DNA from 3 places in the Anoxybacillus sp. PDR2 genome. Region 3 is predicted to be linked to each of the others. Evidence: predicted binding sites of a transcription regulator. Region 3 holds the regulator's gene; each other region holds the start of a gene.

Region 1 (2,278 bases), 1.9 Mb from region 3:
ATTTCCAATGGCCCGCTCTCTTCACCTTTTTCATGGTGGCCATTGTTTTCGGGCGTGGATCATTCATATTCATTCGCTCTGGTGCCATTTTTGCTCGGCTTCTCGCAGCATATGCAAGGCATGCATCCACGAGCCTCTATTCAAATGGCCGGCCGTCGCGTGCTCTGGTTAGCGGCCGCTGTCTGCGCGGGAGCTTTGGCGTCTTCTTGGTTTCCTTCCTTAGGAATCGCGGTTGCAGCTGCGGCGTTGATTGCTAGAGAATGTCTGGCTTTTTGGCAGCATCGGCAAGACCGTTCCCGTCCCCCGTATTTTTCACAGCAAGAGCAGGGATTGGTTATTTTAGGAATTTTACCAGAATCGAAGGCTGAAAAAATCGGGCTGAAAATCGGCGAAGTGATTGTGAAAGTGAACGGCATACCAGTTAAAACGGAAAAAGAATTTTATGAGGCATTGCAGCATAACCGCGCTTTTTGTAAGCTAGAGGTGTTGGATCAAAATGAGGAAGTCCGTTTTGTCCAAGGAGCGTTATATGAAAATGAGCATCACGAGCTTGGATTGTTGTTTGTGCAAACGCGGGAAAAATGGACATCGGAAGCTGTATAGATAAGGGGTTTTGCTTATGTGGTTTCTCGTTGCATTAATCGTGCCGTTTTTGCTAGTGCTGCTTTTTACTCGTGTCACTTATAATCATTATGTGGGGACGCTGCTGACAGTGGCGCTGTTAGTAGCTTCTTATGTCAAAGGATATACAAACGAGCTTCATGAAGTGTTAGCGGATATTGCGTCGACAACGGCAGGCTTTTTATATGCAGAGAAAATGGTAAAAAAATTTAAAAAATAAGAAGAAAGCCACCGCAAAAGATCGATTGAACCGTTCTTTTGCGGTGGCTTTTGTTATTGCAGCCAAAGAGATGGAAATAGCTGTTCGCTCTGTAAGGCTTACGAAAGTTTTGGAAACGAATATAAGTTCGTATTTTTTGTGCATCTTAAGCATTCATGTGGTACAATACAATTAGGATGAATACGAAGGGGGCTTTGCGCAGGTGAAAGATCATTTTCAATTAGTATCAGCCTATCAGCCGCAAGGCGACCAGCCAAAGGCAATTGCTAAGCTGGTGGAAGGAATTTTGAACGGTACGAAGCATCAAACGCTATTAGGAGCGACAGGAACAGGAAAGACCTTTACCATTTCTAACGTCATCCAGAAGGTGAGTAAACCGACGCTGGTCATTGCTCATAATAAAACATTGGCGGGCCAGCTATATAGTGAATTGAAGGAGTTTTTTCCAAATAATGCAGTTGAGTATTTTGTGAGCTACTATGACTACTATCAGCCGGAAGCGTATGTGCCGCAGACGGATACGTATATTGAAAAGGACGCAAGCATCAACGATGAAATTGATAAGCTGCGGCATTCGGCCACATCTGCTTTATTTGAGCGGCGCGATGTCATTATTGTGGCCAGTGTATCATGCATTTACGGCTTGGGTTCTCCGGAAGAATATCGAGAGCTTGTCGTATCTTTGCGGACAGGGATGGAAATCGAAAGAAACGAATTGCTGCGCCGTTTAGTCGATGTGCAGTATACGCGCAATGACATTGATTTTCAGCGGGGAACGTTTCGCGTTCGCGGTGATGTCGTCGAAATTTTTCCGGCTTCGCGCGACGAGCATTGCATTCGTGTCGAGTTTTTTGGTGATGAGATTGAACGGATTCGCGAGGTAGATGCGCTGACGGGAGAAATTATCGGAGAGCGGGAGCATGTTGCGATTTTCCCAGCTTCCCACTTCGTCACGCGCGATGAAAAAATGCAGCTGGCGATTCAAAATATCGAGCAAGAGCTGGAAGAACGCTTGAAGGAGTTGCGGGAGCAGGGCAAGCTGTTGGAAGCGCAGCGGCTTGAGCAGCGCACGCGCTATGATCTTGAAATGATGCGGGAAATGGGCTTTTGTTCAGGAATTGAAAACTACTCACGCCATTTAACATTGCGCCCGCCAGGATCGACTCCTTATACGCTGCTCGATTATTTTCCAGACGATTTTTTAATTGTGATTGATGAATCGCACGTCACACTGCCGCAGATTCGCGGGATGTATAATGGCGACAAAGCACGCAAACAGGTGCTGGTCGATCACGGCTTCCGCCTGCCGTCAGCGCTTGACAACCGTCCGCTGACGTTTGAAGAGTTTGAGAAAAAAGTGAACCAAATTATTTATGTGTCGGCAACGCCGGGACCATACGAATTGGAGCATAGTCCGGAAATGGTCGAGCAAATTAT
Region 2 (2,278 bases), 750 kb from region 3:
CTTTTCTTCTATTGCTTTTGCTACTTCTTTTGATAGTACAAGTACATCTTTTCCATTCATTTGTTTGGCCTCCTATGAAAAATAGTGTTGGCATGTTTGGTTCAATACATGTTCATTCAGTCTCGAACAAACCGTTTCCTTCGTCTGCAACGCAATGATGGAGCTGCTCATGCCAAGCCGGCACGCATCAGCAAACGATTTTCCTTGATTCATTCCGTATAAAAATCCGGAAACGAACGCATCGCCCGCTCCTGTTACATCGACAACGTCGATCGACGGCGCAGCGATCGTCCCGCTCTCTCCGCGCTGTGTTTTGTACGTAATCCCTTTGGCGCCGCAAGTGATAACGACATGCTCGACGCCAAGAGAAAGAATGTAATCATCTGCCGCTTCTGTTCTTTCTCCTTCCATTCCTGCGAGGGTGAGCGCTTCATCTCGGTTAGCAATCAACCATGTCACACCGCGGAGGTCGCTAGGCAGCTTTTTCATCTTGGGAGCCGACACAGGCGCGACACACAACGGAATCCCTTCCTCGCGACAGCGCTCAATCACAAATGTTAACACCTCGCTCGGAAAATTCGTATCCAATAGCACAATAGAAGCAGAAGAAATATACGGCCATCTTTTTTGAATAAAATCAGTGGTAATCGTGTCATAAATCGCCATATCAGCTAGTGCAATGACCATTTCTCCTTTTTCATCTAAAACAGCCGTGTAGGTGCCAGTATGAGCATTGGTTTGCTTTGCAATCTGGCTCATATCGACATAGGCACCTGTCGTCGCCAGCAGCCACTCTCCTTCCTGATCATCGCCAACAACGGTTAAAAGAGAAACCGATTCGCCCAGCCTTCCTAAATTTTCAGCAATATTTCGCGCGACTCCGCCGCAGCTTTGCGTAACAGTGACTGGATTGGAGGTACCAAACCGAACGGTTGAGAGCGACTGCGCTTTGCGATCGACATTCGCCCCCCCAATGCATACAATCCGCGATGGTTCTGGAAGCACATAGGCCCTGCCAACGATTTTCCCTTGCTTGGTTAACGAAGAGATGTAGCCTGCCACAGCCGAGCGCGAAAGCTTAAGCTGTTCAGCTAATTCTTGTTGTGTAATAAATGGATTTTTGCGAATGAGTGTTAAAATTCGTTGCTCTTTTTCATTCATCTGAATGCACCTCAGCATTCTCAAACATTTGTTTAAATTATAAACAAATGTTTATCGTCTTGTCAATCAATCACAAACATCTCATTCACACTCGTAAATTAGGAAATCTTTTCTGTACATCTGCACTTCGGATCATGGCTGCAGCCTTTGAACATGCCCTCATTTTCTTTTTCAAAAACAAGCAGTATGCCTAATCATGCTGTTTCAAAAAAAAGAAGCGTAAATTCGCTTCATCCGTCATTAAATGGTTTTGTTGAAACAGCTTTCACATTCCCAACTTAATAAACTGTATATCAAAATGTTTTTTCGCATGACTTGAAGAAAAACGAATCATAAAGCCCGGTCATTCTGCATTTTTTCTCCTTTCAATTTCTAACCTTTGGATCAATCGATGCAGTTTCTGCTGATCTCTTTGATGCAGATCAACAAATTCTATTCCATAGATTACATGGTTTATCAGCTCTTCCTTCCGCACAATCCTCCCTTTCAGAGAGAAAGGCTCACCATCAATAACAAAATAAATCTGTAAAAAAATTTGTTTTCGGACAGGCAAATCCAACGTACAACTTATTTGTAAACCCGTACGGCTTATATCATTAATTTGTCCTGTTCCCTTTTTATTTTTAAGGTTTCCTAATGGCTGATTGCCAGATTCAAGCAATTCAAAATGACATTCCTGCTCAAACAATTTCACACGAAAGGCTTTTCTTTTCTCCTTATCTTTTAGCTTGATCTGCAAATCGGTTACCGATTCCTTCAACGTATGAATTTGCTCTTCCTTTTTTCTTAATTGTTGCTTATAAAAGGCATGAAAAAGGATAAGAGAGAAGATAAGTAAAAATAGGCACACGAAAATTGCGCTTATCATTATTTCCATATCAATAAACCCTCCCCTCTTTTAGTTCACCCCGCGAACTGGCGATGGCTTCCCTAATAAATATCCTTGTCCTAAATGAATTCCTAATGCTTTGGCCATCGCTAGATCCTTTGGCTCTTCGATTCCCTCCAAAACAACATATATATTTCTTGGCTGGCAAAACTCCAAAAGCAGTTGGATTTCGTTTTGCTTTTCCTTTGAAACAGATAAATCGACAGCATAGAAACGATCCAGCTTGAC
Region 3 (2,278 bases):
GCAAGATGAAACTAAAAAATACTTAAATGAAAAGCTCAATCAAGATTATCAACAGTCTTTAAATCAAAAAACAGAAGAAATTAAAAAAGTTACCGATCAGAAGATAGAAGAGATAAAAAACTACATTGATCAATTACTTAAAAATCAATGATGGTAAAATAAGAAATGAAACAAAACAATAGAATAATAATAGGACATTCTACCGAAAAAAAGCGATGATGATTCATAGACTTGATTTCGGTCTGTAGTTTTCATCCTGTCGGCAAAGCACGATATAAATAAAACTTAACGATTGAACCAATAGTATCTGTACCGCGGCTGGAAGGCAAGTCCACAGGCTTGCCTTCTCGTCATGTATCCGCGCGATGAAGGTCTGAACAAACTCTATTTTATGGTTCTGTGTTCTTGGGTTCAGGACTTTGTCGCTCCATCTCAGTCATGTTTTTCGGTTTTCTGGATACAGCTATAAGAGAAATAATAAATCCGATTCCTAAGATAGCAGATAGTGTCCATGCGAAAAATTCAATAGATAACATGGCCTGATGCTCTCCTTTTTTGATGTTATGTAAATGATATGCAGAGATATGGATTCGCATGATTATGGTGATGAGGAATCAAAAAAACAAGAAAAAGAAATGCTTTCCTTGAATTTAGATTATTAGCCATATACCCTAAGGGAATAGTCTCATTTAAAGAGAAAAACTAGGAAAGAAGTTCGATGAGGTTTAAAGGAATTACGATTCATCCTGTATATAAGTGCTGAATGGTTTCGGCATTGGGTCCATTTGCGAATGATCGAAATCCAACGAAAAGATGGAATAGACGCCCCATTCAAAAGCAGAATTTGTTTTTCGCCGGTTCGAGACAAGTCCGTGACTTGCCTCGGTCATAGCAGCTGTAGTCTCTACAGTTACAACGTTAGTCACTATCATTTTATCTGTCAAGAACGATACGGATTATGATGTAGAGAAATGATTTGCTGTTCGTTCCTGTCTTTATGCAGCATCCGTCTTAAAATGGGCAAAAATGTACCGCTCAAATGAATTGCACAAAATGATGTCGCTTCCATCCATATAGACAAATAAGAGAACCTAGCGGATTTTAACAATGATCGAATAATCATCGCTACTTAAAACAAGGGTAGATAAGGTGAATTTCACTTTATCTACCCTTGTTTGTTATTGAATCATGCGATATACGCCGATCACTTTCCCGAGAATCGTAACATCGTTGACGATAATAGGCTCCATATGAGGGTTTTCTGGCTGTAGGCGAATGTGGCCTTGTTCTTTAAAAAAGCGCTTGACGGTTGCTTCGTTTTCTTCCGTCATAGCAACGACAATATCTCCGTTATTAGCTGACTGCTGCTGACGAACAATGACAAAATCTCCGTCTAAAATGCCTGCCTCAATCATGCTATCGCCCATTATTTCAAGCATAAAAACATGGTCCTCTGCAGAAACGAAGCGTTCTGGGAGCGGAAAATAGTCCTCCACATTTTCGATAGCGGTTATTGGTTGCCCTGCCGTTACCTTTCCGATGACCGGAACATTGATCACATTGCTCGGCCGCATGAATGAGGCAAAATCCGGATCTAATATTTCAATCGCGCGAGGTTTAGTTGGATCACGGCGGATGTATCCTTTGCTTTCAAGCCGAGCTAAATGTCCATGCACCGTTGAGCTAGAGGCAAGTCCAACCGCTTCGCCAATCTCACGAACGGAAGGAGGATACCCTTTAGTTTTTACTTCTTTTTTGATGAAATCGAGAATTTGCTGTTGGCGTTTCGACAGTTTGGTCATGTTTCACACCTCTTACCCATCGTTTTTTTTATTATAACACGAGGAGAACAAAAAAACAAACATAAGTTCGAAAAAATGGTTGACGCAAACGAATGTTCTTAATATAATGGGTAGAAAAGCGAACAAACATTCTAAGAGGTGAGAGAAGATGAAAGTTACTCATTATCTCGTGTTTTCATGCTTGGTGTTTATGCTACTATCAGGTTTCGTGTATGCGAGCCATCCGATTCAAAAGGAGAAATATTTAAAAATTACGGTAGAATCCGGAGATACGCTTTGGGGAATAGCCAATGAATACAGATCTTCACATCAGCTTTCAACGAAAGAATTTATTGAATGGGTAATGAATGTAAACCATTTGCCAAATGAAAAAATTGCTGCGGGTGAAAAGCTAGTGATTCCCGTGTTAAAATCAAAGGCAGAAAAGAAGCTAGTCGTCAGTAAATAATAATGGAGATGATGGAATGAAAGCGATT

Evidence for each region. The regulator LexA, encoded in region 3, represses DNA repair genes until DNA is damaged. The targets are predictions, from matches to a motif close to CGAACATATGTTCG.
Region 1: a site for LexA is predicted at 958-971, ahead of uvrB (excinuclease ABC subunit UvrB). Genes of this name have one in related genera too.
Region 2: a site for LexA is predicted at 1,183-1,196, ahead of GRQ40_RS10810 (carbohydrate kinase). Genes of this name have one in related genera too.

Annotation. Positions count from the first base shown of each region.
Region 1 covers NZ_CP047158.1:3,381,932-3,384,209, reverse strand. The annotation lists gene GRQ40_RS16340 (PDZ domain-containing protein) at 1-603, shown strand, start outside; gene GRQ40_RS16335 (CsbA family protein) at 620-841, shown strand; gene uvrB (excinuclease ABC subunit UvrB) at 1,044-2,278, shown strand, end outside.
Region 2 covers NZ_CP047158.1:2,264,101-2,266,378, forward strand. The annotation lists gene GRQ40_RS10805 (pseudouridine-5'-phosphate glycosidase) at 1-60, opposite strand, end outside; gene GRQ40_RS10810 (carbohydrate kinase) at 73-1,161, opposite strand; gene GRQ40_RS10815 (PilZ domain-containing protein) at 1,505-2,038, opposite strand; gene GRQ40_RS10820 (EAL domain-containing protein) at 2,060-2,278, opposite strand, start outside.
Region 3 covers NZ_CP047158.1:1,517,162-1,519,439, forward strand. The annotation lists gene GRQ40_RS07350 (NAD(P)/FAD-dependent oxidoreductase) at 1-151, shown strand, start outside; gene lexA (transcriptional repressor LexA) at 1,179-1,802, opposite strand; gene yneA (cell division suppressor protein YneA) at 1,951-2,250, shown strand; gene GRQ40_RS07365 (YneB family resolvase-like protein) at 2,267-2,278, shown strand, end outside.